DNA from 3 places in the Marinomonas sp. AWM4_232 genome. Region 2 is predicted to be linked to each of the others. Evidence: predicted binding sites of a transcription regulator. Region 2 holds the regulator's gene; each other region holds the start of a gene.
The links. Region 2 encodes sigma-54, which starts transcription at its own class of promoters, with help from an activator protein. Its sites were predicted from a motif close to TGGCACNNNNNTTGCTNT; they were not measured.

Region 1 (10,344 bases), 4.0 Mb from region 2:
AAATTCCCCCGTGTCAGATACTTTTTTCTCAAGTGTGTAACTAACAAAGCTACCTAAAGAAGCACCTGCACCAGGCAATACGCCTGAAACGAAACCTAAAAGCGCACCACGTAACGATGCAGGCAATACAAATAGAATGTCTTTAGCGGTTAGTTTTAGCTTGTTGAGCGCCACTTGCTTTAGACCGTCTCCTGCGTGCTGCTCTAAGAAGAAGAACAATTCAGAGATGGCAAACAAACCAACAATCGCAATAAGGAAGTCGATGCCTTCAAACAGATGCAAACTGTCATAAGTGTATCGCTGAACGCCAGACGAGATATCAATACCAACCGTCGCAATCATAAGACCTAGCGCCGCAGCAATCAGTGTCTTGAATTGGTTTTTACCAGTAATGCCGCCAAGTGTTGCGAACGCCAGCGCAAACAATGCGAAGTATTCTGCAGGACCAAATTTTAAAGCAAATTTCGCTAGAATCGGCGCTAAAATAACCAGACCGATTGTGGCAATAAAGCTACCGATAAACGATGCAATAGCAGAAGTCGCTAATGCCTCTGCGGCCTTACCTTTGACGGCCATCGGGTAACCGTCTAGACAAGTCATCATCGCCGGCTCATCACCTGGGATGTTTAATAGAATCGATGAAATACGACCGCCATACATGGCCCCTGCATACACAGAAGTCAAAAGAATCAAAGAAGAAGTAGGAGACAGCCCCAAGCTAAACGCCAGTGGAATCAAAATCGCCACACCGTTTGCAGGACCTAATCCTGGCAGCGCACCAATCAAGGTACCTAAAATAGCACCGATCAATGCGAACATAATGCTTTCTGGTGACAATGCCACCGCAAAGCCTTGCATTAATAGTTCAATCGTACCCATAACTTACAGCCCCAAAATACCTGAAGGTAACGCCAACTCGAGCACACGCGTAAACAACACGTAGATCACAACTGATGTAATAGCACCGGTTAGCAAACTTTTTCCTGGGGTTGCCCCCATACGCCAACATAGGAATGCCACAGCAGGAGTTGCCGATAAAACAAAGCCTACGTACTCAAGGCCAAAGGCGAATAACACCAACACTAAACACACTATGCCAAGCTCAATTAGCATTGAAACGGCAGGCCATTTAGCATCTTCGTCTGGCTTAACGATCATGTAGATAGAGCCAATCGCCAAAATAATAGACAGTAGAATCGGGAATGTTTCAGGCCCTACAGATTCCTGACCACCAAAAGGTATAGGAAACTTAGTCGCTTCATAACCGTAGGTAACGGCTAAAATAAGCAATAGAACCCCAAACACACGGTCGGTAATACGCATGTATCTGCTCCAACAATAACAAGGAAAAAACCGAGGGGGATTGGGTCCCCCTCAAATCGAGTCTAATTAGCGAATTAGACCGATATCTTTGGATAGGATTTGTATATCAAGAGTTTGGTTCTTAACGAATTGAGTGAACTCTTCACCTGATTTTTTGAAGGGCATTAGACCGTTTTTGGTCATCACATCCTTCCATTCTTGAGTTTGGTATAGCTCATCCACTGTGTTTACCCACCAGTCGTAAGAGTCTTGGCTCGCTTCGCCTGGTACGTAGAAACCACGCCAGTTTGGTGCAACAGAACTAATACCCTGCTCCATGGCAGTTGGGATTTGGTCGAATGGCTCAGGAAGACGTTCTTCGGATAGCACCGCTAGGACACGTAGGTCACCAGAGTCCATGAAGCCTTTTACTTCTGAAATATCACCTGTAAATGCATCAACGTGGCCGCCTACTACTTGAACAAGGGCTTCAGAACCACCACTAAACGCTAGGTAACGAATTTTTGGAAGGTTTTCTACTTGAGCTTCTTTTGCAGTGATTAGGACTTTCAAATGATCCCAGCCACCCGATGCACTACCACCGGCAAATTTCACGGAACCTTGGTCATTTTTCAAGGCTTCCATCATTTGGCTTAAAGAAGTGTATTTTGAATCTTTACCTACAGCGATAACACCGTAGTCTGCACCCAGCGTGCCCACCCATTTAACTTGGTCAGCATTCATACCTGGGAATTGGCCTTGAGCAAGGCGTGTTGTTGTAGCCGTACTTGCTGCAACAATTAGAGCTTCATCATCAGAACGCTTGCTTACCGTGTGTGCGAAAGCAACACCGCCACCAGCACCTGCCATGTTGACAGTTTGAACGTTACCTTTGATGTAGTCTAGATCGGTCAATACCTTACCAACACTACGACATGTGAAGTCCCAACCACCGCCAGGGTTTGCTGGCGCAATACATTCCGCACTGCGTGATTGTTCGAAAGCTTGCGCTTGACCTGCGATCGCTAACGCCGCAGTACCTGAAACTAGAACAGACTTCATTGACATGGTCTTAAGCATGACTTTATCTCCTGCTTTTATTGTTTTTGTACTTAGATAAAAGATGTATTAGTACATCCATGTTGAACAACATACTCCGCTAACCTGTCACAACCCTGTCACGAGCGAAGTTTTTGTACAAAATGTGTAAAAAGTACGTTCATTCATGATTTTTTATCACTCACGCAACTAGCGATTAAGGGGACATGCGATTAAGTGCGAAGTCGACCAAATAGTGCTTACTCACTGCTGATCTGATTTTCTTTTCAATTTGCTCAAATTCCCAATATTTTGCATTTCGCACTCCCTAATTAGAGGCATTTCTACAACCACCGTCGTCTTGAAGAGGGGCTTAGCAATGGAAAAGAAACACTACAAATATCGTTTTTTTGCCTTTTGACTTAAATATCGACTTATCAATCAATGCACCACAATCACTCTGATTTTATTTTTAAGAGCACCATAAAATGACAATATTGTTAGTTATTTGATTTTCATGACTTTTAAATCAAAAACATCGCACTGTTTTGGTTCAATTTTCTGGTTCCATCCTCACAAAAGAACTGGCTCTATCTGGGCTTCTAAAGCTGGTTTTAAATAGTAAAAACAAGGTGTTAAGCGTGTGTGACGCACTATGTTCTAAAGCATATTAACAATGGCCTTTCCTGTCTTACCTACAAACATGAACAACCCTTTAGGATAAACAACGATGATAAGCAAATTAACTCGTACTCCGCTCATTTTAGCAGTAAGCGCTTTATTAACGACAAACGTTATGGCAGCTAACTTTAAAATGGCAATTGGTGATGGTGAAGGTTCTGCACAAGAGGCACTTGGCCAAAAATTTGCGGAGCTTTTTACAGAAAAAACGAACAATAAACATAAAGTAAATCTATTTTTAAATGGCCAACTAGGTGGAGAACAAGAAACCGTCAATGCAACAGCAATGGGGGTATTAGATTTTTCCGTTGTTGCTAGTAATAACTTGGCACCTTTCTCGCCATCTGTCGGTATTTTATCTCTACCCTATATTTTCGAAAACTTAGATCAAGCGGCGAAAACTGTTCAAGGCCCAATTGGCGAAGAGCTAACTCAAAATACAATCCGTGATACAGGGGTTCGCATTCTTGGCTGGACTTTCAGTGGCTTCAGAGTATTAAGCAACTCCAAAAAACCTATTACACAATTGTCTGATTTAGATGGCATGATTGTGCGTGTTCCAAAAAATGAGATCATGATAGATACATATAAGGCTTGGGGAATCAATCCAACACCTATGGCTTGGAACGAGACCTTCACAGCCCTTCAACAACGCGTTGTTGACGGACAAGATACGCCTTATACAACAATCTACGCAATGAAATTCGGCGAAGTTCAAAAGTACATCACTGACCTACACTACATATTCCTACTAGAACCTCTTGTTGTTTCCGAGTCAATCTTCCAAGATCAAAGTCAACAAACACAAATGGCTATGATTGAAGCAGGTAAAGAAGCGACTGCTTATAGTCTAGAGTGGCTTAAGAGTACAGAGGTCTCTATCAAGAAAGAGCTTGTCGATAAGTATGGCATGGAGCTCTTAACACTAACAGACGAAGACAAGTGGGCGAAAGCTGCACAAGACAAAGTTTGGCCTAAGTTCTATGAGAGCGTAGGCGGCAAAGATAAAATCAACGATCTACTGACTTATTTAGGTCGCGATAATATATAACAGCCCCCTCTTAAAGGCTGCGACTAAGTACAGTGTATTTTTTGACTTCCTATCCAGCAATAAAGGTCGGCTTGCATTAAGTAACTCGCCTTTATTGCTTATTTAAATCTTTAGAGTACCTTCAATATGAGCAAAACGCTTATACACATTTTTGACAATATTGAAAGCTATGTGTGTCGCCTTTTGCTGGCTGCATTTGTGACACTTCTGTTCATTCAAATTCTTTCACGTCAGTTTTTCAGCTATTCGCTGTCATGGAGTGAAGAGCTTTCAGTCTATATGTTTGTTTGGTTTGTTTTTTTTGGCGCGAGCTACGCTGCACGAAAGTCTGCGCACAATCGAGTGACTTTTCAATACAAACTCATGCCAGCTTGGATACCACCAATTTTAGAATTCATCAGCGACATGATATGGGTCGCCTTCAACAGTTACTTTGTATACCTTTCTTACGACTTTGTCTTTAACAGGATGAATTTGTTCTGGAAGTCACAAACACTAGGCGTTCCGATGAAGTATATATATTTAATACTTCCCATTGCTTTTACACTTATGACTATTCGTATCTTGCAGGTAAATTACCTAAAACTTGTAAAAGGTGTTTCCATAGAAAATCCTGACGATACGTCAGTGAATGAAATATTAGAAAGTAAAGACATAGAAATCACATCGCAACACTACCCAACTGAAAAACCTACCTCATCGGAGGTGAAAAATGGATGAGTCGAATATTGTATTAATCCTATTTGGTTCCTTCTTCTTACTATTATTAATTGGCGCTCCTGTAACCGTTGCATTAGGTGTTTCTGCACTGGCTTCGCTCCTAGTTTTAGAAGAAAACCCTATTAAGCTAGTTCAAATTGCATTTAATTCCGTAGGCTCATTTCCATTAATGGCTTTACCTGCTTTTATATTGGCTGGTGCTCTAATGGAAGCGGCAGGAATATCAAAACGACTTGTTAATATTGCCGAAAGCTTTGCTGGTCCATTTACCGGAGGCATCGCAGCATCAGCCGTATTAGCTTGCTTATTCTTTGGTGCAATATCTGGATCAGGACCAGCAACCACTGCCGCTGTTGGTATGCTGATGATTCCGGCTATGGTGAAGCGAGGTTACAGCAAAGAATACGCTTCTGCTTTAACTGCATCTTCCGGTGGCTTAGGTATTATTATTCCACCCTCAATACCTATGGTTATTTTTGGGATTTCAGCAATTGGTCTGGCAGTTCCCTCCGAAGCCGTTGAAAAGTTTGGTGAGTTTCAATCAGTATCCATTACCAAGCTGTTTGTTGCTGGCGTTGTACCGGGACTAATCATGTCTTTATCGCTTTTAATTCTGAATTACATTCGCTGTAAAAAAGCGGGATATTTAGGCTCTACAGAAGGTTGGGATTTTGCACACATCCGCCACTCTCTTCGCTTAGGTTTTTGGTCCGCATTAGCGCCGTTAGTGATTCTTGGAGGAATTTACTCAGGTTTCTTTACACCAACAGAATCTGCCATCGTAGCGATTTTTTATACTCTTTTCATCGGCACCTTTATCCATAAAGAAATGTCTTGGCAAAAACTATTTCATTCGCTAGAAACAACGACTTGGTTATCTGGACGAGTTCTTCTTATATTGTTTACGGCAACAGTATTTGGGCGCTTATTAGTCGAAAATCAAATTCCAACCATTGTTGCAAATAGCCTTCTAAATCTAACCGACAACCTTTATTTAATATGGGTTTTAATTATAGCCTTTTTGCTGTTTGTCGGCATGTTTATGGAAACACTCGCTGCTATTATGATTCTTACGCCAGTCTTGTTACCAGTAACTTATAGCTTAGGAATCGACCCTATACATTTCGGTGTTGTGATGATTTGCTGCTTATCAATTGGCTTTTCTACACCACCACTGGGCGAAAACTTATTCGTTGCTTCTGGCATTTCAAATATTTCATTGGAAGCAGTCACAGCAAAGGCTATTCCATTTGCCTTGGCGTCCACTGTTGCAGTGATTACAATCGCGTTTATTCCTGAAATTACTTTGTTTTTACCAAGCATCCTGGGCAATTAGCTCAGGAATCGCTGAGGGGCTAATTAACAGTCTAAAGAGGAATGTAACATGTTTCCTGAAGTCGATAAAATTCTCTATTGTACCGACTTGTCTTCATCGGCAAATCGAGTACTGGAACACACGCTCTATATTGCTAAGCAAACACAAGCAGAAGTTTACCTTTTACATCTGATTGATAAGCTCTCAGATGATGCACGCTTTACCTTGGAAACTTACGTCTATACTAGAAAAAGTCGTGTGGATATTCTAAGAGAGCGCATTAAACATGCGCAAAAAAGAGTAAACGAGCAACTTGATCAGTTCTGGGAAAAACACCCTGATGAACTTAGATACAAACACTTAATTAAGTCCATTCATATTGCAGAAGCCCATCCTGTGGAAGCAATTATTCAAGTATCTCATGACAAGGAGATAGATCTGGTTGTGATGGGAACTCACGGCAAAGTGGTGATGAATACGTTTCTTGGCAGTGTGGCGAAAAACGTCTTAGGGCGCTCCACGATTCCAGTATTGATTGTGCCTTTCGTTAAATAAAGTATTTAGTTAGCAAAGCGTCTCATGCGCTTTGCTAACCTTCTTTCACGAAGTTACCCTTTATATAGCTTCAGCCTAAAACCTGCTTAGATTGTTTATTAATACATTTATCAAAGTTACTGATGGAAGTCGAAGAAAAACCTAAGGAATATGTGCATAAGACGAGCACGTCCCTAAAGCACTTTCGAAACACAGATTGAGCTTAGGCCAAAAATAAAAAAATCCCTGTTTTTTATTAAAAACAGGGATTTCGGTGACAATAATATCTAGAAAGCTGATTGCGCTAACTGTTACGCCACATCTTGATGAATCATTCTAGGCGTTTTCTGTAAGTAAGCTTCCATTTCTGCCATGCCATTAGGCTGATCTACTTTCACACCAAGGTCACGCATGGTGCTGCCAAATGCATGAAGTGTTCTAAACAAGTTGTGTTCACGACACTGCTCGCCCATCTGTCCAATACGAACAATCGGCTGCCCAAATGAGCCAGCAATTTCAACACGATAAATGGCTGAAATATGGTCGCAGATCTGTTTTGCAGACAATCCTTCGGGAATGCTGATACCAACAACTGAGTTTAATCGAGCAGGAGGCTCTATAAACAACTCAAGCCCCATACCTTGAATACCAGCCTGTAATGCCTGTGAACAACGTAAGTGACGTGCAAAACGTTGCTCAAGAGTCTCTTCACAAACCAGCTTCAACGCTTCATGTAAGGCCATAATCCCAGACACTGGCGCTGTGTAGTGATAACCATCACGATGCCAGAAGTTTTCTGCTAAACGAACATCAAAACACCAATGTGTCAGTGGCGTTGTGCGGTTTTCAATGGCACGCCAAGCATCATCAGAAAAAGCAACCAGCGACACCCCTGGAATAGACGAAAGACCCTTTTGACCACCTGTAATCACGCAGTCAACATTCCACTCATCCATTTTCAATGGCATGGTACTAAGGGTACACACCGCATCAACCACCACCAAACAGCCATACTCTTTAGCAATCTTCGCAATGTCTTTTAGTGTGTAGTTGCATACGGTATTGGATGTTTCACCCTGCACCATACTGATTACTTTTGGACGCACTTGTTCGATTGCTTTACGAACACGGTCTGGATCCGCTGCTTCATGCACTGGAATATGTAACTCATGAACATCCGCGCCAATGCGCGTTGCCATTTCAGCCATTCGGTGACTAAAGAAGCCATTGTTCAAACACAAGATTTTTTCACCAGGTTGCAATAAGTTCACCGCAGACATTTCCATGGCGGCGGAGGCAGGTCCCGCGACGCCAAGCACCCACTTGGATTCCGTTTGAAACACATAACGAGCCATGCTTTTAACTTGGTTAATCACTTTGGCCATGGTCGGGCCTAGGTGATTAATCACAACTGAATTGGCCTTGGCAACGCGCTCAGGAATAGGCACTGGTCCGGCGCCCATCATTAATAGAGGTTCCTGTGGAAGAATATCGTCTAAGGATTGAAGTTGTGGACGGGGAATACCCGTTGAAGAGTCCATTATGACCTGCCTTTTAATGTGAAAAATATGAAAAATCCTTCTCGACTACCTTAGAGAGCAAATATCGAATTTTACTTTTTTTTAGAGTAAAACTCGGAATATTTTGCTTTTCCAAAATAATCCTCTGAAATAATACTGCAAACAGTTCATCTTTAAGAGTATAGATTTTGAAAAGAGTCGAATAACCCAAAACTAGGCAACAGACCCATACAAGTCACCAGTAATGCTTTGAAAAGGCAGCATTATTTACTTCGAAGTGCTTCCACCAGTGGCGTTAATGAGTGAAAAAATGATTGTTCTACAAACTAGCATGTCACTTTTACATCATTGTGCAGACGCGCCTTAAGTGAACTAAATTGGTGCAAGTACACATGATTTCCTTTGTTATCTCTAAATAGTTTTCAGCACAAAAGTCTCACTACTTTGGCGGCAAAACATTCGTCTTTATTCCACTAAAGATTCATGCCTTATTCTTTACTAAACCCTTTGAACACTGGGCCTTTCACTGTCACAAATCTGTGTTGCTGAAGGGATAAACTGATCGTCAAATTGTTTTTAATTCATGCTCTGGCAAGTATTTTGCTTTCACTTCTGTGTCGGTCAGTTTCGCCATGACACAGTGAATGTCCCAAAACAGGTCAGAGGCACATTGACTGATATTTGCAAAGGAGGAAAGGTGATGCGCTTCATTGAAGTCAACGTCACCGAATGTATGACGACCACTTTATTAGTCTTTACAGATTTAGATGGCACGTTACTTGATCATTATAGCTATGACTTTTCTGCGGCCAGTGACGCTCTTAACAGTTTAAAAACGCTAGGAATTCCTTGCGTCTTAAACACCAGCAAGACTTACGCAGAGCTTTTAGAACTTCGTGATGCGTTGCGCCACAAAGATCCGTTTATTGTAGAGAACGGAGCAGCTGTTTATCTGCCCGTAAACAGCCGCTTCGACTCTACCCCTGAATGGACGCAACGTGGTGACTATTGGGTAAAGGCATTTGGTCCAGACCGCCAACAGCTGATCGCAACCGCAAAAACTATGAAGTCACGCTTTGATTTCGTTGGATACCATGAACTGACTGTTGAACAGTTGATGGAACACACTGGTCTCGATGCGTACACCGCCACACTCTCCATGGAGCGAGAGTTCACTGAACCCTTAATCTGGAATGACTCAAATAATGCTTTGGCTGAATTTAGAGGCCTGATGGCTGAGAAAGGCATCAAAGTTCAGAAAGGCGGACGCTTTGTCCATCTTATGGGACAAAACTGCGACAAAGCAGTTGCTATGAAATGGCTTACCGAACGTTATCAAAACAATACGTCTGATGTCGTCAAGAGCATTGCCTTAGGTGATGGGGAAAACGACGTTGAGATGATAAGCAAAGCCAACATTCCTGTGGTAGTACGCTCGCCAGTTCACGTACCGCCAGAAATACCCAACCGAAATGACGTATGGATTACCGACTCATATGGACCAAAAGGTTGGAGCGAAGCGATTAACCAAGCGCTGACAAACGAAGGATTTATTTAATTTTTCGGTAGGCAAACAGCCCTACCGAACAAGCATGAACCATGCTAAAGGAGACAAACAATGGGTGATTTTTACCAAAACGGCATACTAACAACACTGCATAATTTGTCACAACGCCCTCTCGAAGAGATGGAGAGTGAGCTGTGTGAATTCGCTAAAAAACGCCCAATGGCCCTGATCTTGCCTTGCTTGTATTCCGAGCTTGAAACAGAAGCAATGCCTAATATCATTCGCCATCTTAAGCAAGTACCTTACCCGATTGAGATCATCATCGGCCTTGATCGCGCCACTGAAGAACAATACAAACACGCTTTAGAATTCTTTTCCGAACTGCCACAGAAACATAAAGTGCTGTGGAATGATGGTCCTCGCTTGCGTGCCATTGATGAGATTCTTAAAGGTGAAAAACTATCACCGAATGATCCCGGCAAAGGACGTAATGTTTGGTTCTGTATGGGCTACGCACTCACATCATCCGATGCAGACGCCGTCGCCATGCACGACTGTGACATCGTCACTTATGACCGCAGTTTGCTAGCTCGCTTGATCTACCCTGTTGCAAACCCTAACTTCAACTACGAATTCTGTAAGGGCTTTTATGCCCGCACGGCAAACGGAAAAATGA
Region 2 (10,344 bases):
AAAAGATCTCACTAAGGCAGCACGTATCGCTAAAATGGAAAGCCTACTTGAGGAGTTCCACGTCACCCATATTCGCAAAAATCTAGGTATGGCTTTATCGGGCGGCGAACGACGCCGCGTAGAAATTGCACGCGCTCTGGCCATGAACCCTAAATTTGTCCTATTAGATGAACCTTTTGCCGGTGTCGACCCAATATCGGTTGGTGATATAAAAGGCATCATCAAACACTTACAAGCCAGTGGAATCGGAGTACTGATTACGGATCATAACGTTCGCGAAACATTAGACATTTGTGATAAGGCTTATATCGTTGGCAATGGCCGTATCATTGCATCAGGCGAAGCCGAGGCCGTTATAAACAACGAACAAGTTAAGAAAATCTACCTAGGCGACGACTTCAAACTATAAGCCCCCTTATTTTTCCTATGAAAAGGGAGTACTATGCACAAGTCATTCCAAATACTTAATTATAAAAGAGTTGCGCTATGAAGCAGTCCCTGCAACTTAAAATCGGACAACAGTTAACCATGACGCCACAACTGCAGCAGGCAATTAAATTGCTGCAGTTGTCGACTCTTGATTTGCAACAAGAAATTCATGAGTTTCTTGAATCCAATCCATTATTGGAATTGGACGAAGAAGAAGGTTTTCAAACTGAGAGCGATTCACGTCAAACTGAGCTTAGTACGTCAGGCGAATCCAATAACGAAAGCTCCGAAATCAGCTCCGAGACACCTCAGCTCGAGTCTGAGTGGACGGAAAGCATCCCTAACGAACTGTCTATAGACAGCAATTGGGATGACACATACCAAAATTCTGCAGCTGCAGCTGATACCCCAGCTTTTGAAGGCGAACAAGATCTCGACGGCAGAAATGCTCTGTCCGAAGACATGCAAGACCACTTAATCTGGCAGCTTAATCTGACTCATATGTCAGACCGTGACATTGAAATTGCTTATGCAATTATTGATAGCGTGCAAACAGATGGCTATCTATCAATGAGCTTAGAAGAGATTTTCCAGGCTTTAACCGTCGAACTCGAAGATCTAGAGCTTGATGAAGTGACTGCCGTGCAACACCGCTTACAACGCTTCGATCCTGTTGGTGTTTGCTCACAAGATTTACGTGAATGCCTGCTTGTACAACTGGAAGCTTATCAAGAACACCCTCTTTATCGAGCGACTTTTAGCGTGGTCGATCAACACCTTGCCTTGCTTGGCAACAGAGACTACGCGCAACTTAGCCGTAAGACCAAGCTTAAAGAAGAAGCACTGAAAGAAGTTATCACCCTAATTCAGCAACTCAACCCGAGACCTGGGTCGTTGATTGATACCAGTGAAACAGACTATGTTATCCCTGATGTTACCGTGAAGAAAAACAATGGCGTTTGGCAAGTAGAGCTAAACAACGACGCTCTGCCACCGGTTAAGATTAACGAAACCTACTCGGCTATGGTGAACTCCAAAGCATCAAGCGATGATATTTCCTATATAAAAAATTCTTTACAAGAAGCTAAATGGTTTATGAAAAGCCTACAGAGCCGCAACGAGACTTTACTAAAAGTTGCTAGCTGCATTGTATCGAAACAAGTTGAGTTCTTTGAAATTGGCGAAGAAGCCATGAAACCTATGGTTTTGCATGACGTTGCCGAAGAAGTAGGTATGCATGAATCCACTATTTCACGTGTTACAACGCAAAAATACATGCATACCCCCCGAGGCATTTTCGAACTGAAATACTTCTTCTCTAGTCATGTAAACACTTCATCTGGTGGCGAGTGTTCGTCCACAGCCATTCGTGCCATGATTAAGAAGTTGGTAGCAGATGAGCCACCTAAAAAGCCATTAAGTGACAATAAACTAGCAACTATTTTAGCCGACCAGGGCATTCAAGTTGCTCGACGCACTGTTGCAAAGTACCGTGAAGCGATGAACATTCCGCCATCAAACGAGCGGAAGCGACTGATTTAAAGGCCAGCAAATATGTCAGTTAAAAATTTAGTAAAAACAGATCTAGTGTTTGCGAAACAACAGATCTCTAGTAAAAAACGATTGTTAGAGCAGTTAGCCGAATCAGTTAGCGATCGACTACACTGTAACGCAGATGAAGTTTATGACGCCCTGCTCGGACGCGAAAAGCTGGGCAGCACAGGCATTGGCAATGGCATTGCGATACCGCACTGCCGTCTTGAGCAAGTAAACAGTGCTACGCTGGTATTAATGTCACTAGAAGAGCCAATTGATTTTGACGCAATTGATCGACGTCCCGTTGACCTAATTTTTGCCTTATTAGTTCCGCCACATCAGTGTGACGAGCACTTAGCCACTCTCGCGCAGATCGCGGAACTAGCACAAGCAGAACAGAAGTTAAATCAATTGAGAGAAAAACAAAACAACGAAGACTTGTTTGAAGCGTTTAACGCTTTACTGTAAGGACACCCTCATGCTGGAACAATCAGTCGAAATTATCAATAAATTGGGGCTTCATGCTCGCGCGGCTGGCAAGTTGGTAGAAACAACAAGCCGATTTACATCTGACATCACGATCGAGAAAGAAGGCCGAAACGTTGATGGAAAGAGCATTATGGCAATGATGATGCTTGCCGCTGCGAAAGGTACGACCATAAATGTGAAAGTAAACGGAGAGGACGAGGCCGCAGCAATGGAAGCCATCATCGAACTTATTAATGATCGATTTGGAGAAGGCGAATAGCCGAATGAGCGATCAGTCCACTTTAGAACACTTACAGACGGTTGCCGAATCTCTTGAATCCGGCGCCACCATGCAAATTCGTTATTTGCTCAATGGTGCTCTACCTGCACAGGACGTTGCTCGCCTTCTAGAATCTTCCCCCCTAAAGAGCGTAAACTTCTTTGGGAACTGATTGATCATGCTAATCAAGGAGATGTCTTACAATACGTCTCAGAAGAGATTAGTGTTCAATTCATGAAGGACATGGATACCGAGCGTTTATTAGCGGTATCTGAACACTTCGACAATGATGACTTAGCAGACATCCTGCAACAGCTTCCTGAAACCTTGGTTAAGGAAGTGCTGGCCTCCATGACCGCACAAAATCGTGCGCGCATGGAATCCTTAATGAGTTACTCTGAGGATTCGGCCGGTGGCTTGATGAACACCGACACGATAACGATTCGGCCAAATATTACTATCGATATCGTGTTCCGTTTCCTACGACGACACTCGGAACTCCCAGAAATGACTGATAACCTATTGGTTGTCAGTAGATCCGATCGCTTTCTGGGGACTCTCCCCCTGCGCAAACTCCTAGTAGCCGATACGGACACCATAGTCCGTGACATCATGGAAACGGACTGTGATGTCATTTATGCCCATCAAAGCGCCGCCGAAGTTGCGCAGCTTTTTGAAAAGATGGACTTGGTCTCTGCCCCTGTCATTGATCCGGAAACAAAAAAACTACTTGGTCGCATCACCATTGATGACGTCGTAGACGTTATCCGAGACGAAGCAGAACACTCGATGCTACAAATGGCTGGTTTAGATGATGACGAGGACACCTTTGCCCCCATCATGCAAACCACTCGACGTAGGGCAGTTTGGCTTGGCATCAATTTGATTACTGCATTTATTGCTTCTTACGTTATTGGTCTTTTCCAAGACACACTAGATAAAGTCGTTGCACTAGCGATTTTAATGCCGATTGTTGCGAGCATGGGAGGCATTGCAGGCTCACAAGTCCTAACACTTGTAATTCGGGGCATTGCCTTAAACCAAATTGGCTCATCGAATGCTAGATGGCTCTTGAACAGAGAGGTCGTCGTTGGCTTGATAAATGGTGTATTATGGGCCTCCGTAATCGCTTTGCTCACAACCGTATGGTTTGGAGACATTAAAATTGCTTACGTCATAGCTGGCGCGATTGTTATCAACCTTTTGTTTGCTGCATTGACAGGTACATTGTTACCCATCGCATTGAAAAAGCTTGGTATTGACCCTGCTTTAGCGGGAAGTGTTATTTTGACAACCGTGACCGATGTGATTGGCTTTTTGTCTTTCTTGGGCTTAGCCACACTCTTTTTACTATAGAACGATTTAACCATGACAGATTTTGAACACTACGAAGACAACGAAGAAGAATACAAGAGCAAAACTCAAGTAAAAAGAGAAATGGAAGCTCTGCAAGACTTAGGTGAAAAGCTCACCAACCTAAGCGCTGGTCAACGCAAAAAAGTACCTATGTCAGACACCCTACGCGCTGCACTTGAAGAAGCTGATCGTATTAAGCAATGGGGCGCAAAACGTCGCCATTTACAGTACATTGGTAAGGTAATGCGCACAGAGGATGCAGATGCTATCGCAGCACGTTTGGAATTATTTGATAGTACGTCAGCCGCAAACAATAAGCGCTTTCATCAACTAGAAGCAACACGTGACGCACTGATTGGCGAGAACGGTAAAAGCATCCTCGACCAGTATATCCAAGCAAATCCAAGCGTAGATATTCAACAATTACGCTCACTAGTAAGAATGGCAGCAAAAGAAGCAGAACAAGGTAAAGCGACCACTCAACGTAAGAAACTTTTTAAACTCTTGCGTGAAGTACAAGACGCTCAGTTAGGCCTGCTTTAGTAGTCATATTACAAACGGCGATGCTTCAAACAAGGCATCGCCGCTCTCACTTCTCTTAGATATTCTGTATCTACTTTGAAGTAAATACTTCCCTGATCACTTTCATTCATGCTACCAAGCAACTCACCCCATGGCGAGTATGCGACGGTATGACCATAGGTTTGGCGTGTTTCATTGTGCCAGCCGACTTGATCAACACCGGCAACGTAAAACTGGTTCTCTATGGCCCTCGCTTGCAGCAACGTATGCCAATGAGCTTCGCCAGTTTTAAATGTAAAAGCAGATGGTACTACAACTATCTCTGCCCCCAGTTCAGCTAGACAACGATAAAACTCAGGAAACCTCAAGTCATAACAAACACTTAATCCCAAATTAACGCCATCAATCTGCACAACAACAGGGGTCACTTCACCAGGCTCGATGAAGCGTGATTCTCGATAAGATGAGGCTTTATCCGCAACATCTACATCAAACAGGTGAACCTTATCGTAACGGGCAACCTGTTTACCATCCGGACCAACTAATATGGACGCCTGCCTAACACGCCCATCAGAAATCAAGTTGCCAAACTGATCATGGGCCATGGGATGTGAGCCTATCAGCACAAAAATATTGTGTTCGATAGCAAATCGCCCGACAGCTTCAAAAACCTTTGTGGTTGCATCTGACAACGCCACTTCTCGCATTTGCTTAGCATCAAACAAGAAAACGTTCTCGGGTAGCACTATGAGCCTAGGCTGATTCACCATGGCTTGCTCCATCAACAATAAAGCCTGCCTAAGATTTGCCACACAATCCTTAGTACTGGTTAACTGAACGCAAGCAACACCTAGACTAGCCATATTATGGTTACCTTATTGGGGAATATTTGACTGGAGTAACCTTAGGATCACTAAAAGGGCCTTCAATCTGATATTGAATACTCGTTACTTTCGAAAGCTGATCACCAATTAACTTGTCCGTTATATATAATAGGCCCGCAATCTGAGGCGTGGCCAACAGCAACCCCGCAACAGGCAATGTACTACTAATGGGGATAGTTGCCGTAAGGCGTTCACTTAAAGTCTCGTCAACAAGGTTGGCTGTCCCCTGAAGAGAAATTTCTGCTGTGGGAGAGACCACACGAACTGGATCCGAAGTGGTTAACATCCCATTAGCGATCGATAAATCCCCACTAAATCGATCGAAAGGCGTACCCGGTTCATATAAGTCAGAGAAATCAAATGTCAGTCGTTTGGCTAGAGCATCCACGTTGAATATACCCAATAATCTTAAAAAAGGTGGCAGCTGATCAACCTGATTAAAGTTTCCTTTTTGTACATTAAAATGGATTCGTCCGGCTAAAGACAAGCGATCAAAGGAAAGCAGCGAGTCTTCCCAACTAAGCAAAGCCCCCATTTGATACTTGTTCGAACTTAAGAAAGGAGTTGATGAGAATTTTTTTGTCAATTCTCGAGCATTTTCACCTTCCGCATTAATAGTCAATTCAACATTTTGTTCGTCGCCCCCCTGCCAGAAAATTTGCCCTACAAAGTCTCCTTTAGGCAATTGCGTGGTTATATTATTGATACGTACTTTATTTCCTAGGTTCTCAACGTTAGCCGACCAATCTCCATAAGGGCGATTATCAACAAAAACTTGATCGACCTTCAAGACCATAGAAGGTACTATGCTTGGTTGTATTTTAGTCTCTTGTTCACTTGTAGTCGTAGCTTCCGTAGCGGTCAGCCAGTTTAAATAGTGAATATGCAGCTCAGGTTCAGCATTCGTCTGATTCAGTACTCCATTGAACTCATCTGAGGTCACCGATAATGGGTGTCCATCTTTTGCACGAGTATAAGAAACTTTTACATTATTAAATTGATTTCTTTCATTTACAGGAAGTGAATCGACAAGGAGATCAAGAGATCGAATCCAGTCAGGTAACTTCGTCGGTAAGCTTTCACCTACCCCAACACCTGACTCATTAAGTTCTTCTTCAGAGGTTTTTTTAAAGTCCTCAACAATAGGCAGCCAAGTGAACCAATCAAATTCATCAAACTGACCGTAAATAGATAAACCCTTTTCTATCTTTTGGTCCTTAGGGAGAGGCTTTGCAAGAGAAACATGCCCTCCCTGAAGCCCATTAGAATCCGCCAGAATTGAACCATAGAGCCAATCTTGAGAGGACACATCAACCAACACCTCATCATTCAGCGCGGCAATATGAATATCAGTTGGCACCGAACGGCTAGATGCTTTTGCTGCTGGAGCTGGCAATGCCAGCTTCACACCCGTTAAATCGGTTTTAAGATAAATATCTACCTGTCCGGGCTTACTGCGCCCAATTTCAAGCTCTCCCGAGTAACTGGTTTTACCTTCCAGTCTTGATAAAACAGGCTTAGGAACATTTCGCCACAACGCCACCTCATGAGCATCTATGTCGCCCAAAAGCGCTCCACTAACTATAAAGACACCGTCTTCTGCGAGCTGAGATGTCAGCCTCAAGTGACTTTTCCCACCTAAAGTTTCTATATCAAACTCTGTATCATACAAACCTTTGCTGGATTGATAGTTCAGTTTTCCAGACTCAACGTCAAAAGGTAAATCCGCCTGGGCAAGCGTGACCTTGTTTTGCTGAAACGTTAAGTTCAAATCAACAAAGGGCTCTAACTCCTTACTTAACGGAACTTTCAAATCAAAGTAACCTGCAACACCACCCGTTATACGCCACCCTTCAAACGGAGCTAACACACTATTCTTCAATGGCGTTTTTTCTAATGCCTGCAAAAGTTTTGGCGCGCTATCTTGTATCTGACCACGCACCATCACTTGGTTTGCATCATCACCAATAAAAGGCACACTGACTTGCAGGTTAGTTATCGGCAAGCCTGCAAAGTTCGCTTGATTTACAAGAACATTGACGTCATTTTCCGTCACCAAAACATTACCAACGACGGAATTCGCTGATGGCCAATTTGGGTCAAATGTTAATTTGTCTAAGACAGTATCAATAGAAAGGCGCAGGTGAGGGGCACCTTGCCCTGCGACAAGCCCCGTTCGAAGCAACAAATCAACATTGCTTGCTTCACCCTGCCCCAATGCTTGTTCAAGCCAATTGTCTAATTCATTCGACAGAACCTTAGGAGGGACAAACAAAAGACCATCACTCTTAGAAATATGCTGAGCATTTATATCAAGCATTAACTCATCATCACCTACCCCACCCTCCAGCGGCTGCTCTAATCTAAAACGCCCTTGAACAGTAGCTCCTTGATAAGCGAGGTTTAAATCATCGCCTGTGACAACAAATGCATGATCTAATCTTTGCCAAGCCACTTCACCACTGGAGCGCTCAACCTGCCAAGCAGAATCGTATACTGTCGGAAAAGCGAGAGTGTGATTTCGTCCTTTAAATTCAACGCTACCTTGAGTGTCCGTTAACGAGAAAACTCCGTAAATATGATCCGCCGCCGGAATACCATTATGACCATTCACTTGAGCATCTACTAAATTACTTAGGTATTGAAAACGCACACCTTCAGAGCCTTGCCAAATCCTTAAAGAAGCATTCTTCGCCTCTCCTCTAGGCTCAAGGCCTGAGAGAATACTATGTAAGCGCCACTCACTCGGAACAAACCTCAGCGCCGCTTTACTGGCGATTTCAGCGTCCATTTTATTGAACACCGCAAAGGTTCGATTTCCATCTGACTCCCATTCCGCTTTTATATCTATTCCTTCGTACAAACGCCCAGAGTCGTTAAGAGCAAGATCCGCTACAGTAATAGCAACAGCCTCATCATTGTATTTCAGGCGCCAATCTGCCTTAAGAAATAAGGATTCATCATTTTGAAAAGCCAGCTTCGCCCTACTATCTTTTGCCTGAACTGATACCCCTTTGTTTGGCTGATACGTTAACCAATATTCACCCGCCATTGACACAGATTGCAACGGCTCAAGTGCCGCCAAGGCCAACCAGCCCGTTGGTAGAGTAATATCCGGAACCGAAATATAGCCTTGGACCTGCTGCTCAAGGAAATTGGTCAAATCCCGACTAATCTGCGCTCGCATCTGAATGGGCTGCTCGATATCATTGATGAAAACGTCGGCTTTAAGAAAGGTCTTTGTAAAACGTTTGCGCAACAAAGTAGCTGGCATCAAGATACTCAGCTCATCAAATCTTGGACTGTTAAGAGTGAAAGACACATCTAACAAACTAACTTGCTGCTGCTCTGCCGCATAGTTAAGCACACGAGACACAGCGATATCGGTGCTAGAGCTAGCCGAGGGCGAGGTCTCCAGGCCTTTCAAGGTAATATTGCCACGCTCATCTTCCTGAAGAAGAACCTCCACACCAGACAACACTACATTTTGAAACTGTGGAGAAAGGGTAAAGAGCGTTTTGGGGATATCAAGCTCTAAAGACAAGTACTCTAAGTTAATCGCGTCAAGTTGCTCAGGAGCATCAAAAGAAATATTGGTTGCCCTAAACTCAACATTAATACCTTTTAACTCACCTATTAGATCCCCTACACGTACTTTCATACCCGTTAGCTGAGTTAGATTTTTTTCAATCTGAGGCTGATAAATATTGATTAAGGGGAGCGTAAATTTTGCGAGCAAGACAGTACCTGCCAAGATTACACTGACAAGCACTGCCCCCCAAAATAACAATCGCGTGGCTGTCCCTATTGCTCGCATGCTAAAAACTCCGTTAGCGTAGTACTACATCATATTGATCTTGAGTATAAACAGGGTCGATTTGAAAACGAATTGTTTTACCAATGAAGGCCTCAAGCTCTGCAATTGCAGCGCTTTCTTCATCTAAAAAACGCTCTACCACAGAGCTGCTAGCAAGCACAGTGTAGGTTTGCGAGTTGTAAGCTCTGTCAGCACGCATTATTTCACGAAGCACTTCATAACATACTGTTTCAGGTGTCTTTACGAAACCGCTCCCTCGACAAGATCGGCAAGGCTCACATAAAACCTGACCCAAGCTCTCTCGAGTTCGCTTGCGCGTCATTTCAACCAGCCCAAGCTCTGATACGCCTGTAATCTTGGTTTTAGCGTGATCCGACTCAAGCACTTTTTCCAACATACGCAATACCTGACGCTTATGCTCCTCGTCTTCCATATCGATAAAGTCGATGATAATAATACCACCTAGATTACGAAGTCTTAGTTGACGACCAATTGCTGTTGCAGCTTCTAAGTTGGTTTTGTAGATGGTTTCTTCTAAGTTACGACTACCAACAAAAGCACCTGTGTTCACATCAATTGTGGTCATGGACTCTGTTTGCTCAATTAACAAATAACCACCTGATTTAAGCTGAACTTTTCGATCTAAGGCGCGCTGAATTTCATCCTCAACACTGTACAAATCAAAAATAGGACGTTCACCGGGATAGTACTCGATGCGATTCATCAGTTCTGGAATAAAGTCTTCCGCAAAAGCTCGCAGCTTGGCAAAGTTCTCCTTAGAATCAATACGGATTTTCTCTGTCGTTAAGCTGACTAAATCACGCATAGTTCTTAAGTGAAGAGGCAAGTCTTCATATATAATGGCGGGCGCCTTACTAGAATGAATTCGTTTTTTTACTGATTGCCACAGTCTAGTTAGAAAATTAATATCCGCTAGAATTTCTTCCTCTCCTGCACGCTCTGCTGCAGTACGAAGAATATATCCGCTGGTTTCATCGCGATCCTCTAGCGCCTTAGAAACCAACTGTTTTAAGCGATCCCGCTCTTCTTCA
Region 3 (10,344 bases), 2.0 Mb from region 2:
CTCCACGCAAGCTGTTCTCTTGTTCGAAGGCAGGGGCTTGCTCATATTGCCCATAGCTCAAGCGCTTTTCAGCGAATAACTCGCCATTTGGGTCGTAGTATTTGACCTCGTGTTGATTGCCCTCAATATAGCGATGTTTCTCAACATAAATTAACTTCTGACTGTCTACATCAAATGCTTCACCAATCACGACTTGAGATTGCTGCGCCAAAGCTGGAACGGTACTGGCTAGCGCCATCAGCGCGAGTGAGTATTTAAACATGGTGTTTGCGTCCATTACGTTTTTGAGTAAGTTTTGCCGCAAAGACGCCTACCTGCATGACCCAAAACCAGATAAACGCCATCAAAGCCCAAGTTGCGATAGTAGAGCGTCCGAATGACACTTCTGCGAAATCTGCGCCAACGAAATAGCTCATGGGAGCAAAAAATGCGGCTAAGGCACTTAGTAACCAAGGACGATCCAACCCCCAACTTAGACAATGGAAGAACAAAGACCCCACACCTGCCCACAGTCCGAGTAACCAAGGTGGAGGGATAGGAAACGTCCAGATAGACGAAGGCAATTGTAACCAGCCATCAAAGATCAATGCCCCATCAATGACAACACCTAGGCCGACAAACAGTAGTATCAACCACCACTCTCGGTGCGTGCGAACAAAGTAAACGTGATGAAGAACAAAATAGACTACGATGGACGCGACAGCCCAGTTATCACCACCAAGCACACAGGCAAACCAAAACAACTGAAAACTGATGGCATTGAGCAGAGACTTCAACATGACAGGCCTCCGTCAGACTCCTCGCCTAACGACGAGGAAAGCGATAACGAGGTTTGGCAAAAACGAACTGACCGGTACTGATTGCGCGCTCGCGGAAGCCACCCTCACAGTAAGCTAAGTAGTAATCCCACATACGGCAAAATACATCATCAAAACCTTGATGCTTCACTGCCTCGATTTCCTTATGGAAACGCTCGCGCCAGTCAGCTAAGGTATCAGCGTAATGCTCCGTAATGTCTTCCACCGCAACAATCTGCATATCCGTCTTGCGAGCTATTTTTTCAGCAATCACAGCATTTGAAGGCAAACAACCACCTGGGAAGATATATCGCTGGATAAAGTCCACGGATTTACGTGCGTAATCATAACGCTGGTCGGCAATGGTTATCGCTTGAATAACCATTAAGCCATCTGGTTCGAGCAGTTGGCTACACTGACTGAAGTAGCTGTCGTAAAACTCGTGGCCAACCGCTTCAATCATCTCGATCGACACCAACTTGTCGTATTGACCTTGAAGATCGCGATAATCTTCCAGCAGTAAAGTAATACGATCCTGTAGGCCCAATTCATACACTCGAGCTTTGGCAAAGTCATACTGCTCTTGTGAAATGGTCGTCGTGGTTACATGGCAGCCGTAATGTTGCGCGGCGTGAATCGCCATCCCGCCCCAACCGGTACCAATTTCAAGCAAGTGATCTTCTGGGCCAAGCTCGAGTTTTTGACAGATTCGATCCAATTTATACACAGACGCTTCATGCAATGTGGCATCCGCACTGGGGTAAATGGCTGCGGAATACATCATAGTTGGGTCTAAAAACAGCTCAAAGAAATCATTACCTAAATCGTAATGTGCTGAGATATTTTTCTTGGAGCCATCTTTAGTATTGGCGTTGAACGCATGGAACGCTTTGGTGGCTAAACGAGTCCATAGGGAACCACTCGAGTCAGCCTCGTTGATAAGACTTAAGTTTGCACACATCAGTCGAATCACTGCCGTCAGGTCTGGAGTACTCCAATATCCTTTCATGTAGGCTTCCGCGGCGCCAATACTGGTGCTGGCAAAAACATCTTTGTATACATGAGAATCATGAACCGTGATGTGCGCGTGGTACTGACTGTCCGCTAAGCTTTGACCAAAGGTGTAGGTATTGTCACCGTCTTCCAGCACTAAATGACCCACTTCAAGACGATCTAAAATAGCCAATACGGCTTTTTTAGCCGCCTTATCAACAATACTTCGACGGAACGTTTTCTTACCTAAACCGACACTGACTGAGTTGATCATCAAGTACCCCTTAATCTGAAGAATGCCCCAAGTTGTGTTTTGGGTGATCGTGTACTGGCACACGTTTTATAAACAGCTTCATCGCTTGCCAATAAATGCCCCAAGCTACTTTGGCGGTCATCCAGGGATAACGCCATAACACCTTACTCAAGCTAGCTTTGGTTATCGGCTCACGGCGCAATGAAAGTGTTGCGTCAAAAATGCATTGCTGATTACCGTGTTGTTCTTTGTTTTGCATGTGAATCGCAAGCTTTTGACCAGGCTGATTACTACGCCAATCATAAAAGTGATCCATTGGATGAAATGGTGACACATGCATCGTTTTATCAATGTGGGTACGTTGAATGGTGCGCTCTGGATCACAGGAAAAGACATAAGCCACCTTTTCTCCCCATGGAGTATTGGTGACTTCAAGTAACATCGCCCTAAGGTTCTGTGCCTCGTCGTAGCAGTAATACACGGAAATGGGATTAATGAGGTATCCAAAATAACGTGCATTGGTTAGCAATTTCACGGGGCCATTTAATGTAAGCCCCAAGCGCTTATTCACCTCATTCTGCACCGCTTCTTTTAAGGAGATATGCGAGTCACCAAAGTAGTCTTGGCGTACAAAACGAGCTGGCCGCCAAGATTTGGCAGACCACCAAGGAGACAGTCCTAGAATGTCACCCACCTCATCTAGATCAAACAGCACCATACACACTTCATAAGTGAAGCCATGATAACGTGGAGCAAAGCGACGATGCCGTACCTGCCCCGTATACAGAGCACTGGACCAGTCAGACATTACCAGTCAACTCCCAACGCCCTCGCCACTCGTACTGCACTCCAACAGCCATCTTCATGAAAACCATTGCGCCAATAGGCACCACAGAACCAAGTCTTGTCCGTATTGATCTCTTGCCAGCGCTCTTGTGCTTCAATCCCTGCGAGGGTAAACGTTGGGTGGGCATAAGTGTAACGACCAATGATTTTATCTGGGTCAATCCAATGCGTATGGTTCAATGTCACGACAAATGTCTGCTTAGAATCCTGAATGCCTTGCAGAATATTCATGTTGTAACTGAGCGTTGCAGGCTTTAGCTTTTCCGTACCCAAATGATAGTTCCAGCTAGACCACGCTAAAGTTGCCTTGGGCAGTAAGGAAGTATCTGTATGCAAGACCACTTCATTGTCGCGATACGGGATAGCAGACAACACCTCTCGCTCTAGGTCTGTAGCATCATCACCTAACAAGGCCAAAGCCTGATCGCTGTGGCAAGAAAATACCACCTGATCAAATGTCTCAACGCTGCCTTCTTCTAAGTGCACCTGCACACCTGTATCTGTACGAACCACCTTTTCTATATGGCTTTCAAGGCGAATACGCTCTTTAAACGTTTGTGTAATGGGCTCAAGGTAAGCAGCAGATCCACCTTCAATAACATGCCATTGAGGGCGATTATTAACACTCAACAGGCCATGATTTTTGAAGAAACGTACAAAGAATAGCAATGGGAACTGCATCATTTCCTGTAAGGTTGCTGACCAGATTGCACTGCCCATAGGGATCAAATAGTGACTGGCAAACATATCACCATAGCCTTGTTTGGCTAGGTATTCCCCAAGCGTAATATCCGGCTCTAAACGCCCTGACTCAAGGTCTGCGATCGACTCTTTGTTAAAGCGCAGAATGTCTTTCAACATAGATAAAAACGACCAGTTCACTAAGTTTTTTCGTTGTGCAAAGAGCGTATTAAGGTTGTTACCGCCGTACTCTAATCCTGTGCGCTCACAACTGACTGAAAAGCTCATCTCAGTCGGCTTCGTCGCGACATTGAGTTCTTTCATCAAACGAATGAAATTGGGGTAAGTCCAGTCGTTGTAAACAATAAAACCCGTGTCGATGTGTCGAGTAACACCTTGATCATCTACTTTTTTGGTCGCGGTATGCCCGCCAATTCGAGCATCACGCTCAAATAGGGTTATGTCATGTTGCTTGTTCAGTAGATACGCTGCCGTAAGTCCTGAAATACCGCTGCCGATGATGGCAATTTTCATAACTTTTATCCTTCGCTGGGACGCTTGCGCGCATTAAATTTAAACCATCCTGATGGCGCTAAACGTGCCAACGCCAGAAGAGCTGATAACCGTTTCGGGAATGCGTATTCAAACACACGCTTTTCAATAGCGTTTGCTATTCGGTGCGCGGCTTGCTCTGGGGCCATCAGAAAAGGCATGTCGAAATCATTTCGTTGCGTCAAAGGTGTATCGACAAAGCCTGGCAAGATACAAGATACCGCCACATCATCTGGGGCAAGATCTAACCGTAGTGAATGAAGTAAGTAGCGCACCGCGGCCTTACTGGCGCCATACGCTTCGGAGCGAATAAAAGGAGCTTGTACTGCTTGCGAAGACACTCCCACTAAATGTGCGTTGGCAGTTTGCTTCAGCTTGGGTAGGCAAACTTGTAGAGAGTTAACCATGCCTAGGTAGTTAACTTGGTTCACACGTTCGAACAACGTCCAGTCAGGAGTGTCTACATCAAAATATTCGCAGGTGCCCGCGTTTAAAATAGCCATGTGCAAAGGGTCAGTCATCGACTCTAGTGCCGAGCGTGTCGCATCAATTTGTAACGTGTCCGTCACATCAAAGGCTAAAAAAGATAATTCATCAGGATAGAGCTTAGCGAGTTGCGATAGTTCTCCTTCACTTCGGGCGGAGGCAATGACTCGATTTCCCATTAGCAAATAGTGCTTAGTTAGGGCCAACCCTAAACCAGAGCTTGCTCCTGTTATCCAAATGGTTTTATTGCCCTGCTCATTTGGCATATTACCCCTCCGTGGCCATTCGTTTACGCAGACGTTTTACCGCCCAACCAATAACTGGCACATGTTCATAGATCATCTGCCCCATGTCATAAACGTCTTCATGATAGTAAATGCGATCCGTAAATTGGATCTGGGTCATGCCGCGCACGATATGTGTTTCTTTACCAAGCTTAGGGTGAGAAAAATACATATTCCACTTTATATAAGCACTATCTTTGCCAACCAGCTGATCCAAGAATTCAAATCGGCCACTGACAACATTCTCAGAAGCCTCAGAAAGGTAAGCATGAAGCTCCGCCAAGCCTTGTACTTGATGCACTGGGTCACGGAATTTCACATGACTGGCGTAAACGTCACCAATAGCGTCCAAGCGAGGATTCTTCACATCTTTGTAAAAGGCTTTGAATCGCTCGATCAATTCGTTTGTTGAATTTGCATTGCATGCCTGCATCGCGGAACTACCTATTAATGTTGTCGGATAACTTTATAGTACATACGCTGAAAAAAAATCATCAGATCACTGATCCATTCATCTAAAGCCCCCGTATAATGAAACTGTGAATATAGCTTCACCACACCCAGACTGACCCACGTGCACGTTTGGAGCCCTAGGATGAACACAGTTTCTGAAACGACAGTAGACAACACTTTGTTGGCAGACATGACTCAAGTAGCCCAATCGCGTGATACGGGTGCTTTGGAACGCTTATTTGATCACTATGCCCCACGTATTCGCGCCTTTTGTTTAGCATCGCAACCCGGCGCTAATCTTATGGCAGATGACATCGCCCAAGAGGTGATGATCCGAATCTGGAACAAAGCTCATTTATACAACCCCGCTACTGCGTCGTTGAATACATGGATTTTTACGATTGCCCGTAACGCACGTATTGATTACATGCGTAAAAATGGGCGATACCAAAGCGATATCGATCCAGAAGAGTTTTGGAGCGAAATGGCTGATGAGAATGCCGATCCCTTTCGGGAGGCACAACAACAACGCGACCAAGTTCGCATACGAGAAGGACTAACGCATTTGCCTACTGAGCAACAGCAAGTCCTGTCGAAGGTGTATTTAGAGGGTAAAAGCCACTCTGAAGCCTCAGAAGAACTTGGCTTACCATTAGGTACGGTCAAATCTCGTGTCAGACTCGCGCTAAACAAGTTATCCGTAATTATTAAGAGGTAGTCGCTATGCTTAGCTGCCATCCTTCACTCGACATTTTGACAGATTATTCTTCTGGTACTTTGCCATTGGCGCATGCTTTGGGTGTATCTGTGCATTTAGATCAATGCCCACATTGTCGTGAGCAGATGCGTCGTTTAAATAATGTTGGGGCGGAATTGTTTGCAGAGCAAATGATTGATTCACGCCCAGAGCATATGGCGTCTTTAAAAAGCAACGTATTAGCAGCCATCGTAAACAGCGATCAAACAGCTGCACCTTCTCAACATGAGCCTGAACAAGAGACTGTGTTTCAACACATTCCGCGTTCCTTGCGACGTTTGATACCCAAAGGTTTCAACGAGTTAAACTGGATGCCTCTGACGCCTTCTTTTAAACTTGCTACGTTGAGTGATGAAGCTGGCGGACCACAAATTGCTTTATCACGAGTGAAACCAGGCGCTCGATTGCCAAACCATACCCACACAGGAAATGAAATCACTGTGGTGTTGAAAGGGGCTTTCTCTGATGACGAGGGTTTGTATCGTGAAGGCGACTTTATTTGTCGAGATCATAATCACAAGCACCAGCCTAGGGTCACTAAAGACGCTGAATGCATCTGTTTGATTATCCTAGATTCACCGATTGAGTTTACCGGATGGCTAACGCGATTCCTAAATCCAATTATGCGTTATTTTCATCCCAATAAAGGCAACGCCCTCCCATCGTAGGGCACGCTTTTATGTTTCTGATTGCGGTGAAAAAATAAACTAAAGCCATGAACATGGAAATTTGATATGATTAGAGTTCAATCTATTATAAAAGGAATACACCATGGCTTCTAAAAAGAAATCAGCCGACACTCCAATGGAAACGTCTGCAAGCATTGCGAAACAGATGGAAGAGTTCTTGGCTCGTGGTGGGCAAATCGAACAGATTGATCAAGGTGTTAGTGGTCAGTCCAACCTCAAAGGTTCGCGTCACATTACCTTGGGAAACAGTAAGCCTAAAGCTTAAATGCACGAAAAGCCGATCAATGATCGGCTTTTTGCTATCTAACCTGTCATAAAGTCGACACAAAAACTTCACCGAGCTGTCATCGTCTCTCCCTAGCCTGTTCAAGAGAACCTTGAAGGTGAGTGGAGTAGATCGTGTTACAAGTCGAACAAATCATTTCCAGTAAAGCCCCAGGCTTTTTAGACAAAAGCCCAATCATAACCAAGCCCACCTTGAGCTTGCTTAAACGCCTATTTCACGAAAATGAAGTGAATCAGTTTCTTGAACAAAATGGGCACTGCATTGGATTTGAGTTCATTGATCGCGTTTTAGATCACTTCAATTTTGGCTATCGTGCCAGCCAAGTGGATCGCCGTAACATACCCGCAGTTGGCCGTACTCTGATCGTGGCAAACCACCCTCTTGGCGCATTAGATGGTCTAGCTATTTTGCGTCTCATTGGCGAGATTCGACCTGATGTCAAAATCGTGGCCAACGACCTCTTGTTAGGCTTTGATGCCCTCAAAGGACTTGTACTTCCGGTCGATAACATCGGGGGCAAAACAGGTCGTCAGCAACTCAAAGCTATTATGGACTGCCTACATCGAGAAGAGTGTGTGATTATCTTTCCTGCTGGTGAGGTATCACGCCTTTCTCCGAGCGGAGTCAAAGATCTAAAGTGGAACTCCAGTTATCTAAAAATTGCACAAAAAACCAATAGCCCAATACTTCCAGTGCACATTGGTGGACGCAACTCCATGATGTTCTACACCAGTTCTTGGGTCTATCGCCCCCTCTCGACAGTGCAGCTGGCCAATGAAATGTTCCGCCAGCGTAATCGTCGCATCCCTATTCAAGTGGGCGAACCGATCCCGATTCAAGAGCTGGCTAAGTTGCCATTAAGCAACAAGGAAAAGAACAAACTGGTTAAGCGACACTTGTACCGTATTGCCAAAGGTCGCAAGCCTCTGCTTAAAACTGAAAAAACCATTTCTCACCCTCAAAACCGTCAACAATTGAAACTCGAGCTTAAGCGTGCGGAACACTTAGGATCGACCAAAGACAACAAACAAATCTATCTAGTCGATTACGAGCACGAGTCGAGCCTGATGCAAGAGATCGGACGTTTGCGTGAAATCGCATTTCGTAAGGTTGGAGAAGGCACCGGCGAGCAAAAGGACTTAGACAAATACGATCAATATTATCGTCACCTTGTCCTATGGGATGAAGAAGAACTCGAGATTGTCGGTGCATACCGTATTGGTGAAGTGTACCGTTACTTAAAAGCAGGGCAAGATAAAGGTATCTACAGCAGCACTTTATTCAGCTATAGCTGCGACATGGAGCCCTACTTTGAGCAAGGGATCGAGCTGGGGCGAAGTTTTGTTCAACCAAAGTATTGGGGCAAACGCAGCCTCGATTACTTGTGGTATGGCATCGGTGCCTATTTGATCAAACACCCAGAAGTACGTTACATGTTTGGCCCTGTCAGCCTCAGTGGACATTTCCCACCACTGGCGAAAGACATGATCGTGCACTTTTATCGTACCTATTTTACCGATCCTGAACACTTGGCCACCTCATTCACACGCTACACGATTCAACCTGAGCACAAAGATTTACTGAAAAGCTATTTCAGTGGAGAAAGTTACGAAGAAGACTTTCGCAGCTTAAAAGAGCAACTCGGCAACATCGGTGCCGCTGTCCCCACACTGTTTAAGCAGTACAGCGAATTATGTGAAGACAACGGCGTACGTTTCTTAGACTTCGGTGTAGATGCGAGTTTCGGATACTGTGTTGATGGTCTGGTCCTTGTCGATTTAGACAAGGTGAAAGACAGCAAACGTAAACGCTATCTCACAGGTAACGATGTCGCTCATGAATCTTTATGATGGGAGCGCTGAGAAGCACCTGAGTGATGCTTTAAATACCATAGATATCCAAGCTTAACGGCTAAAGCGATGGCAAGTACGATCAAAACAATGTGAGCGAATTCCATGGAAACCTCCTCGATTGTTGAATGACTCACTGTCATTTTAGCTGCTCAAGCAAAATAATTGTGCATTGTTTGAACAATATGCCCTCATTTTTAGCGTTCAAGTTATGTACTATCGGTTATAGGACTGCTGATTTGGGGCAGGTTGGGGATAACACTCCAAGTTTTCCCCATTGGCGTAAGACTTGCTTGCAAACAAGCTAGATGTGCATAAGTCACACGAATCCTGCCGCTGACTCAAGGAGCTGAAGATGATCGAAAAGAACTATCTAAAAACCAAACCCGAGTGCAAAGTAAAGTTTGCTCTGCCGATAGGGCAAATCGAAGGTGCAAAAAAAGTCTTCCTTGTTGGAGATTTTAATAATTGGGACGAATCTGCCACGCCGATGCGCAAGCAAAAATCAGGCGTATTTTCTTCTACCATCAACTTGGAGAAAGACAAACAATATCAGTTTCGTTATCTGGTGGATGGTACAACATGGCTTAATGATGAAAGCGCTGACGCTTATGTTCAGAGCCCAATCAGCCACGATCAAAACTGCATATTACAACTGTAATTATCACGCTGTTTACGCTTCTCTTCTGAAAGGCTCCTGTTACCAGACAGGTGCCCTTTTCATGTTTTTCGATCGCCCTCACATCTTATTTTTTAGCTCTGCTAGAATTTTTTTTGCTCTATGGATTTCAAAATCACTCATTTTATGTACAATGTTTTTTATTAAACGCTCATTTAATAAAAAACTTAACGCTAAATTTAGGCTAAATGAGCTGACCCAAATACATCCTAATTCAGGATCTAACTTTTCGACTTTGAGAGGTGAAACATGGCACATAAGCAGCAATACATTCATGGCCGCTACGTTGCGTCCACGACGGGTGAAACCTTCGAGACACGTAATCCAGCAACAGGTGAACTGCTAGCAACCCTAGAACTTGCAGGCGAGAAAGAGCTGCAAGCAGCTGTGGACTCAGCCAAACAAGGTCAAAAAGTTTGGGCAGCAATGAGTGGCGTTGAACGTGGTCGTATTCTTAAACGTGCTGCGGACCTGCTGCGCGAGCACAATGAAGAAATCGCTAAGCTGGAAGTACTGGATACTGGTAAACCGCTACAAGAAGCGATCGTTGTCGATATTCAAACAGGCGCTGACGTGATCGAATATTACGCAGGCCTAGCAGACAAAATCCAAGGCGACTTCCAAGACCTTGATGCGGACAGCTTCTTCTACTCACGCCGCGAACCACTAGGCGTGTGTGCTGGCATCGGTGCTTGGAACTACCCAATTCAAATTGCTTGTTGGAAATCTGGCCCAGCC

Region 1: the regulator sigma-54 is predicted to act here: its motif matches at 8,751-8,768, upstream of ACXAC1_RS00085 (HAD-IIB family hydrolase).
Region 3: the regulator sigma-54 is predicted to act here: its motif matches at 9,206-9,223, upstream of ACXAC1_RS09920 (isoamylase early set domain-containing protein).

Annotation. Positions count from the first base shown of each region.
Region 1 is NZ_JBSWTA010000001.1:14,627-24,970, forward strand. It holds gene ACXAC1_RS00045 (tripartite tricarboxylate transporter permease) at 1-879, opposite strand, end outside; gene ACXAC1_RS00050 (tripartite tricarboxylate transporter TctB family protein) at 883-1,323, opposite strand; gene ACXAC1_RS00055 (Bug family tripartite tricarboxylate transporter substrate binding protein) at 1,390-2,382, opposite strand; gene ACXAC1_RS00060 (TRAP transporter substrate-binding protein) at 3,071-4,072, shown strand; gene ACXAC1_RS00065 (TRAP transporter small permease) at 4,199-4,792, shown strand; gene ACXAC1_RS00070 (TRAP transporter large permease) at 4,785-6,128, shown strand; gene ACXAC1_RS00075 (universal stress protein) at 6,177-6,662, shown strand; gene ACXAC1_RS00080 (pyridoxal-phosphate-dependent aminotransferase family protein) at 6,953-8,182, opposite strand; gene ACXAC1_RS00085 (HAD-IIB family hydrolase) at 8,862-9,719, shown strand; gene ACXAC1_RS00090 (glycosyltransferase family protein) at 9,780-10,344, shown strand, end outside.
Region 2 is NZ_JBSWTA010000001.1:4,041,740-4,052,083, forward strand. It holds gene lptB (LPS export ABC transporter ATP-binding protein) at 1-409, shown strand, start outside; gene ACXAC1_RS19195 (RNA polymerase factor sigma-54) at 487-1,971, shown strand; gene ACXAC1_RS19200 (PTS sugar transporter subunit IIA) at 1,984-2,433, shown strand; gene ACXAC1_RS19205 (HPr family phosphocarrier protein) at 2,444-2,713, shown strand; partial or broken gene mgtE (magnesium transporter) at 2,718-4,069, shown strand; gene yjgA (ribosome biogenesis factor YjgA) at 4,082-4,612, shown strand; gene ACXAC1_RS19220 (carbon-nitrogen hydrolase family protein) at 4,621-5,454, opposite strand; gene ACXAC1_RS19225 (YhdP family phospholipid transporter) at 5,462-9,292, opposite strand; gene rng (ribonuclease G) at 9,306-10,344, opposite strand, start outside.
Region 3 is NZ_JBSWTA010000001.1:2,090,058-2,100,401, reverse strand. It holds gene ACXAC1_RS09980 (hypothetical protein) at 1-262, opposite strand, end outside; gene ACXAC1_RS09975 (DUF2878 domain-containing protein) at 255-779, opposite strand; gene ACXAC1_RS09970 (class I SAM-dependent methyltransferase) at 805-2,064, opposite strand; gene ACXAC1_RS09965 (DUF1365 domain-containing protein) at 2,075-2,851, opposite strand; gene ACXAC1_RS09960 (NAD(P)/FAD-dependent oxidoreductase) at 2,851-4,104, opposite strand; gene ACXAC1_RS09955 (SDR family NAD(P)-dependent oxidoreductase) at 4,110-4,874, opposite strand; gene ACXAC1_RS09950 (nuclear transport factor 2 family protein) at 4,876-5,325, opposite strand; gene ACXAC1_RS09945 (sigma-70 family RNA polymerase sigma factor) at 5,488-6,063, shown strand; gene ACXAC1_RS09940 (ChrR family anti-sigma-E factor) at 6,069-6,770, shown strand; gene ACXAC1_RS09935 (hypothetical protein) at 6,874-7,056, shown strand; gene olsF (bifunctional ornithine lipid synthase OlsF) at 7,191-8,927, shown strand; gene ACXAC1_RS09925 (hypothetical protein) at 8,912-9,034, opposite strand; gene ACXAC1_RS09920 (isoamylase early set domain-containing protein) at 9,283-9,588, shown strand; gene betB (betaine-aldehyde dehydrogenase) at 9,856-10,344, shown strand, end outside.